DNA from 2 places in the Bacillus cihuensis genome. Region 2 is predicted to be linked to the other one. Evidence: predicted binding sites of a transcription regulator. Region 2 holds the regulator's gene; the other holds the start of a gene.
The links. The regulator LexA, encoded in region 2, represses DNA repair genes until DNA is damaged. The targets are predictions, from matches to a motif close to CGAACATATGTTCG.
Positions count from the first base shown of each region.

Region 1: the regulator LexA is predicted to act here: its motif matches at 1,972-1,985, upstream of V179_RS0125785 (carbohydrate kinase).

Region 1 covers NZ_KI632501.1:14,968-19,410, reverse strand. Annotated here, with positions in the region: gene V179_RS0125790 (pseudouridine-5'-phosphate glycosidase) at 1-845, opposite strand, end outside; gene V179_RS0125785 (carbohydrate kinase) at 846-1,940, opposite strand; gene V179_RS0125780 (EamA family transporter) at 2,309-3,217, opposite strand; gene V179_RS0125775 (carbohydrate kinase) at 3,497-4,443, shown strand, end outside.
Region 2 covers NZ_KI632495.1:75,501-79,943, reverse strand. Annotated here, with positions in the region: gene tkt (transketolase) at 1-782, opposite strand, end outside; gene V179_RS0106125 (DUF896 domain-containing protein) at 950-1,186, opposite strand; gene V179_RS0106120 (YneB family resolvase-like protein) at 1,262-1,909, opposite strand; gene yneA (cell division suppressor protein YneA) at 1,925-2,230, opposite strand; gene lexA (transcriptional repressor LexA) at 2,387-3,010, shown strand; gene V179_RS0106105 (YHYH domain-containing protein) at 3,448-3,744, shown strand; gene V179_RS32305 (hypothetical protein) at 3,925-3,996, shown strand; gene V179_RS0106090 (hypothetical protein) at 4,231-4,443, opposite strand, start outside.

The DNA.
Region 1 (4,443 bases), on a different contig from region 2:
TTGGCCACAAGGCTTGTACCATTCGTTAAATCTTTTATTTTTCCAAGCAAGAATGGTGTACTATCTTTACCAATAATATTGTTTTCTTCTGCTTCTTTGATTGCTTGAGCAATTATTCCATTGATATAGTCTTCATCCATAGCATGTTCTTTAGGAATTGGGTTAGCGATTACTGCTCCACCATTAAGGTTTAATTCCCATTTCGTTTTTAATGTTTCTGCAATTACGTCGATTGAATCCGTAGAGATATTTAATTTATGTTCACTACTTCTTGTGTAGAATGCTGGTAAAACTTCTGTTTCATATCCAATTACAGGAACCCCTTTTGTTTCAAGGTATTCAAGAGTAAGTCCTAAATCTAGGATTGATTTAGCTCCAGCACAAATGACAGCTACATCCGTTTGAGCTAATTCATCAAGGTCAGCAGAGATGTCCATCGTCGTTTCTGCACCTTTATGAACTCCACCAATACCACCAGTTACGAAGATTTTGATGTCTGCTAAATCTGCGCAAATCATTGTTGTTGCAACAGTCGTAGCACCAAGTTGTTTTGTAGCAACAATATGAGCTAAGTCACGTCTTGATACTTTAGCAACACCTGAACTTTTACCGAATAATTCTAATTCCTCATCTGTTAAACCAATTTTAATTTTTCCATCAATGATGGCAATAGTTGCTGGAACAGCACCGTTATCACGAACAATTTGTTCAACTTCACGAGCCATTTTTACGTTTTGTGGATACGGCATACCGTGAGAAATAATAGTAGACTCTAATGCAACGATTGCTTTTCCTTCTGCTTTTGCTTGTTGTACCTCTTGTGATAATTCAATATAGTTTTTCATTTAAATTGCCTCCATATCTAAGATAAATTGTTTTTTTGATAATTCTTGTCTAACTGTATACTTTGACATAATCGTTTTATGGGCATTGACCAAGCCAGATTTGACGATGTAATCGATTTCCTTTTTCTGTAGCCAGGAATAAATTACAGCTGAACAAAATGAATCGCCTGCACCTGTTACATCAACAACCATCGGTGTTTCGATAGCTGGAAAATAATGAACCTCTCCATTTTGACTACCTGTCATGACACCTTTTGAGCCATTCGTTACAATCACATTTTTGACACCTAACTCAAGCCATTTTTCAACTGAGTTTTTCCAACTTTCTTCATCACTGATATTAATATTCATAAACGTTTCTGTTTCATCTTTATTTACGATAAGCCAACTTACTGCATTCAAAGATTTTGGAAGCCTATCCATTTTTGGAGATGAAACAGGAATAATGACTAATGGAATATCATGTTTCGATGCGAAAAAGCACAGAAAATCAATCGTTTCACTTGGGCAATTTAAATCCGTTACGATACATTTTGCTTTTTTTAGTATATTAGTATTTTTGATTAACAACTCAGGGGTAATATTCTCAAAAACGTCCATGTCTGCTAATGCAATGGATAAATCCCCCTTCATATCTAAAACGGCTGTATAAGATCCTGTCGTCAAATTGTCACCTTGATAAACATGTTCTAAATTCATGAAAGGAGATGATAAATCATAAATTTCTTGCCACTCTGAATCATGTCCACTTGCTGAAATTAATGTTACATCCTCACCTAATCTACCTAAGTTTTCAGCAATATTTCTCGCGACTCCTCCAACTGATCTAGAAGACTTCACTGGATTAGACGTTTCATTCGTTATTTTACTTTTGGTATAGAATTTCCTATCCACGTTAGCTCCACCTATGCAAACAATAGGAGCTGTTTCATTCAAAACATAAGCCTTGCCAAAGACATACTCTTTCTTGATTAATCCAGAGATAATATTAGCAATCGATGATTTTGATAAACCTAAAATTTCTGATAACTCCTGTTGAGAGATAAATGGATTTTCTCGAATCATACCTAAAATCATCTCTTCATTTTCATTAATATCAATAGCCATTTTTACACCTCTCTTCTCCAAAACAATTGTTTGCATAACCAACATGTGTTTAGTATACGCTTACTTTTCAAATTGTCAATCATCTTTTAAATGATATTTTTATTAACAATGACATGGTTTAAAGATGCCAACTTGTCGGTTGAAACATCAAAAAACAATTGTTTTCATAACCAACATGTGTTTAGTATACGCTTACTTTTCAAATTGTCAATCATCTTAAAATAATATTTTTATTAGCAATGACATGATGTTGAAAATGCCAACTTATCAGTGTGGTTTTTATTTCGTATAACGGAAATGCAAACACCTACTAATATGTTTTTTTAAATTCAACACCATGTAAGTTTTACTTAGTACTAATGTTGCTTAACTTTGGTTTTAATTAACAATATATTACTATTAAGCATTGTTGGTAAGGTCATTCCGAGAAGAATGGTTACAATCCCAACTATTTGCAGTGTAGTAACATGTTCACTTAACAAGATGACGGACACCATAACAGCGATTGGCAATTCAATAGCACCCAATATGGATGACATACCTAATCCAACTTTAGGAATTGCAATCGTGAATAAGTATACCGGAATAATCATCCCAAATAACCCTAATGCCAACCCATACATCCAAAGTCCCCCGCTAAACAAAGTGCCATTCCAAATCACTTCCGGTGATTGAAAAACAACGGACATCATCAAAGCAAAGAATGAAACCAATACTAAACGATTAGAGGTATTCATATTTGTTGTGGCCTTCCCGTTAACAAATAAAAATAAGGAATAACAAAGTGCTGCTGCTAACCCCCATAACCATCCTTGAAAAGGTATTTGAGATACATCAACATCTATTAAACCAGCCGCTGGTATCGTCCCAATGACCAAGATTAGTAAAGATATCGTTTCAATTCGACTGGGAAATTGGCGTTTGGTTATACAAGAAATCAACATGCCGATCCATGTAAATTGAAACAACAGTACAACGGCCAAAGAAGCAGGTAAATAGTTCAAAGAACGACCATATAAAATATTAGTCAACCCTGTAAAAACACCAGCAAAGATCAGAATTTTAATCCCATTAAAGCTTAATTTTGTTCGATTTGTAACAATGAAAATAAACACCGCGATACAAAAACCAAAGAAGAATTGACTTGTCACTGCTTCAGAAACTGAAAAACCACTGCGCATGGCTAGTTTTATGATCGTTGAAACGACACCATAACTACTAGCTGCTATAACGACCAACAAAGGGTACAAATACGTTTTCATCATTATATTTCCTCCTACATGTTTATTATCCGCTCAATTATGACTATGATTTTTAGAAAACCTTCAAAAAATCATAGTCTTCAATATAATTCAAAGATAGACGTATTTACAATCTCTTTTTTTTGGTTATTATAGTTTAACCTATCATTTGTCTGTAAAACTTTCTTCAATCTGTGTAAACAGGCAGAAGGTAAAATTATTATTACTCTATTTGCAAATACACATTTACAAACATTTGTTTATATAATAAACTAAAGTTCAATAAGGGGGGGAGGTTGTGCTATGGATAAAGAGAAACAAATTTTACATTACATAAAAATGAATCCTTACATTTCACAGCAAGAATTATCAAGTAAAGTTGGTTTATCACGACCTGCAGTCGCCAATTATATCGCTAACCTGACAAGACGCGGGGAAATCAAGGGACGTGCCTATATTCTCCAAGAAGAATCGTCGATCGTCTGTATCGGAGGGGCAAACACAGACCGGAAAGCACGATCAAATCAGGAGGTGCGTTTATATTCATCTAATCCAGTAAAAATTACTGAAACTTGTGGTGGTGTAGCACGCAACTTTGCCGGGAATTTAAGTCGACTTGGTTGTAGCACTACTCTTATGACTTGCGTAGGGGATGACAAAGAAGGTAATTGGATACTGAATGAAACGAAAAGTCAAGGAGTCGATGTTAGTCAAGTATGGGTGTTACCAACAGAACGAACAGGGACTTTTACCACCTTATTAGATATAAATGGTGAAAGTATTGTCTCTATGGCTGATATGAATATTTATGAAAAAATGACAACATCCATGTTTGAGGAAAAATGGTCCTATATTGTTTCCGCTCAAGCTGTTTTTTTGGATATGAATATCCCTAAGAAATGCCTCGATTATTTAATTAATCGCTGCCGTGATGAAAACATTCCGATGTACATTGATCCGGTATCAACAGCCAAAGCACGAAAACTTCCATTACGTCTTGACGGTGTAGAAATGATTCTACCTAACCGAGAAGAGGCAGAAATACTTGCTGACATAAAAATCGACTCAATCGAGGATTGTCAATTAGCTTGTGAAATAATTAGCCAGCGTGGCGTCAAAAAAATTATTATCACACTTGGTAATCAGGGGGGCTATTATTTTTCTACTGAGGAATCTGGACACTTGCCTCCTTTTAAAACGGATGTTGTTGATGTCACAGGGGCGGGGGAAGCATTTGCTTCATGTGCAAT
Region 2 (4,443 bases):
GATGATTTACCAGATCGGTTAGGTGAACCATAACCAATAACAGTTTTCACTTCAATAAGTGTTGGACGTGATTCATCTGATTTCGCCAATTCCAAAGCTTTAGCGACTTCACTCAAATCATTTCCATCTTCAACACGTATATACTGCCAGCCGTATGCCTTAAAACGACCTTCAACACTTTCACTAAAAGATTTGTCCAAATCCCCATCAAGTGAAATGTCATTTGAATCATATAAAACGACCATTCTACCAAGCTTAAGGTGAGCAGCTAACGAAGCGGCCTCTGAAGACACACCTTCCATTAAATCCCCGTCTCCACAAATACCATATGTATAATGATCTACTACATTATATGAGCCACGATTATATGTTCCTGCTAAATGACGTTCAGCCATAGCCATACCTACTGCCATTGCAATACCTTGGCCTAGAGGCCCAGTTGTTGCATCTACCCCTGCAGTATGTCCATATTCAGGATGACCTGGTGTTTTGCTACCCCATTGGCGGAAATTTTTAATATCATCCATTGATAAATCATAGCCTGATAAATGCAAAAGACTATACAATAGCATCGATCCATGTCCAGCTGAAAGAACAAAACGGTCTCTATTAAACCAAGTTGGATTTTTCGGATTGTGATTCATAAACTGGGTCCAAAGAGTGTAAGCCATCGGAGCAGCGCCCATCGGCATTCCAGGGTGTCCAGAATTCGCTTTTTCAATAGCATCAATTGACAGTGTACGAATTGTATTGATTGAAAGTGCATCAGTTTTGTTTAACATAAAACCATCCTTCCTTTATGTATACCCTTACTATATTATAGTGTCATTTTGATAAAAACAACAATAATTCAGATACTTTATTAAAGTGCCCTGTCTTCCTTCAATAATCCGCTCATTCTTCAAACAAAAAAAGAATATCGAAACCGATATTCTTTTTATTTCATCTATTAATGTAAACGATTTTTTGAATCTTTAATACTTTTAAGCTTTTCAGGTGTAACATCGTTTCCTTCTGGGTCAATAATTGTCAAATGCTCGATCGTATTTGACATAGATTTCCGAAACGTTTCTAAGTACTCACTTCTCAGCTTAGATTGTTCTTTCGCTTCTTCCACTGTCAATGAGCTGGACTTGGCCTTCTTAGCCAGTTCATTTATACGAGCTAACTTTTCTTTCGATAACATATTTTCGCTCCCTTTTACTTTTAATAGTGTCATGTTATAAAAAAAAAAGCGAAAATACAAGTTCTCTGCTCTTGATTAATCTTCTTTTACAGCTTTGTATTCTAAATATCTTCGATTTATTGTTGCTTTTGAAACTTGATAACCAAATCCTCGTAAAGTTGCTGCAATTTCTGCAAATGTAAGTCCGTTGTTTCGAAGTTTTACTATTTCTTCAATTGGAACTTCTTTTCTTTCTCTTCCACCACTCATTCCTTGATTGGCCAGATTTTTTTGTGGTCGAAATCCATTTTCAACTGCCCGCTGCATACCACGTTTAATTTTAATATTATGTAACTTCCGCTGGTACTCCTCAACAATTCCGACAATATTAATGACCATCGAATCTGAATCAGATAGTTCAATTTCCCCATCATGTGATAAAGAATAAATTTTTACACCTTCCTTAATAATTACATGAAAAAGGGCAATTTTCGCGTTTCCACGACCAAGCCTCGTTTCATCTTGAATTAATAGAACGTCAGCCTGCTTCTTTTTTAAGATATCTAACATTTCAAAAATGCCATCACGATTAAGTTCGTAACCGCTTGCTTGTTCTTTAATAACAGAAACAATTTCAAATTCTGATTTACTTGCTAGTTTTCTCAACTCTTCTTCCTGTCTGACTAAAGATGTTTCTTGTGATTCTTTTTCTGTACTAACACGGCAGTATATAATTGCTCTCATTTATTTCCAACTTTCTTATTGCTTACTTGCTAAACTTAGATTTGTTTTAGTTACTGGTATAATAATAGAATCTCCTGGTACAAGTGAATTTGCAGATATTTCATTATGAGTAATAATCCAGTCTATGAACTCATCTCTCGATAAATCTTCTGTTTTGTATACTTCAGCCATTTTCCATAGAGTATCACCATGATCTACTGTAATAGAGATATATTTGTCAAGGTTATCATAATTTTTATTCATTGAGAAAAATAAAGAAAAAATAAACACGATTACTGCTAGTGAAAGTGTATAAGTATAACTTTTTAATAGTTTTTTCATCGTTATTCCCTCCAAAATCGAATGCCTGTTCGCAATTTGTTAATCTCAGTATATACCGAACATCTGTTTTTAGTCAACATTATTCGAACTTATGTTTGTATCTTTTTTTTTCGCGTGATATAATAAAAACAAGAATAAGAGAGAAGGGGTGAAAGTATGTCTAAGCTTTCAAAAAGGCAAAATGATATATTGGATTTTATTAAAGACGAAGTTCGTACTAAAGGCTATCCACCTTCAGTGAGAGAGATTGGAGAAGCTGTTGGTTTAGCTTCAAGCTCGACAGTTCACGGTCATTTATCAAGATTAGAAAGTAAAGGTCTTATTCGTCGCGATCCTACCAAACCTCGTGCCATTGAAATACTAGATCCATCTGAAACGCACAATATACCAAAAAACAACGTCATCAATGTGCCTTTACTCGGAAAGGTAACAGCTGGTCTACCAATTACTGCAATTGAAAACATTGAGGAGTATTTCCCACTTCCAGAATCGATGGCAACACATGACGAACATGTCTTCATGCTCGAAATTATGGGCGATAGTATGATTGAAGCTGGAATCCATGATGGCGACTATGTTATTGTGAAGCAACAAAGTACAGCGAATAATGGTGATATTGTTGTTGCTATGACTGAGGATGATGAAGCAACGGTAAAACGCTTTTTTAAAGAAAAAGATTTCATCCGTTTACAGCCCGAAAACTCCAATATGGAACCAATCATTCTTGGGAACGTATCAATTCTTGGAAGAGTAATTGGACTTTACCGCCAAATCCATTAATGTTTTTTCCTCCTGTTTATTACAGGAGGTTTATTTTTTTATAACAACTTATCTTGAGTACTCCCTACAGCGCATGTAAATAAATAACATTAAGAAGAAATTGGATGCAATTTGTTCCCTATATAAAGCCACGTATTAATAAAGCTATTTACATGAGATTTCCCTGTCTTTTTGGACAACCTCACTTAGATCATTCATATGAACCGTTTCTTGGAATTATTACAGATAATTAATCACTTCTTAAATTTGTAAAATATTCATTTTAAGTGAATGCTAAAGATGATGTGGAAACTCCTCATGAAACAACAGCTAACGATGTAGCGACAAAAAATCTAAGAAGTTTAGATTTTTCGATATTAGATCACCCATAATATATCGATATATCTATTCATAGGATTATTTTTATATAATCGATGTTTTGATAAGTGGTATATTATATGAAAAAACTTTCTATTGGACTACTTCCGTTAGTCCTTGTAACTACACAAGTTCCTAAAGTAGATGCTCATCCAGGGCGTACCGATAGTAATGGAGGGCATTACAGATGGACTAATTGTAAAATGGAGGTTAAGTTTCGGAGAGTAATTACCAATGGACTTGGTTCATCAAAAACACTATCTAAACCTAGCACATCTAAACCTGCAACTGTTAGCGCTAGCGTTTATCTTAATTGTGGAAAACAAAGCTATAATTTAAGTGCCTACATAATAACGGCACAACACCCATTCCAATGACCAATCTTTGAGGCATTAGATGTTACTGTACAATTTGAAAGTAGCACTAAAAAAGTTACTGGATCTAAAGTGCAAAAACGATTTTTTAAATATCGGCAATAGAAAAGCTAATATTAAATCAAATGGTAATACTACTTCGTTTGATTTATCAAAACCTGCGGAATAACCAATGGCTCAACTATGGTTCCATTACGCATTACAAATGAATCATTGGGTGGCAATGTTCGATGGGATAGTAGTACTAGAGAGTAAAGATTACAAAGTAAAATTTAGTGGCTGTCCAAAAGCATTTGCTTTTAGACAACGGCTTCTTTTTACCAAAAAAATTGGACATAAATAATATTAATATTCTTTATATTATAGGGAGGAGATTGCATTGAAGATGAAAAGAACTGTCAAGAGTTTCTTGACAGTTAAAATAGTTAATAAGTGGTGATCCCTTCGCCATGTTGAATCTACAAATCTATAAAGATTCTTTATTCAGATTTACCCAAATACACTATTGAGATCTTTGTTTGCATTCTCTATTTTCTTTTGATCAATTGTTAATTCATTCTCTTGCAGAAATGCCGTTTCTAATAAAGCATCCATCGCATCCTTAAATGAATTTTCATCTAAAAAGGTCTTAATCATCATCGAGTCTTTTTTCCCTGTTTGTAGATTTTTTGAAGTAACTAATGACCATTCCCCTTCGTAAAT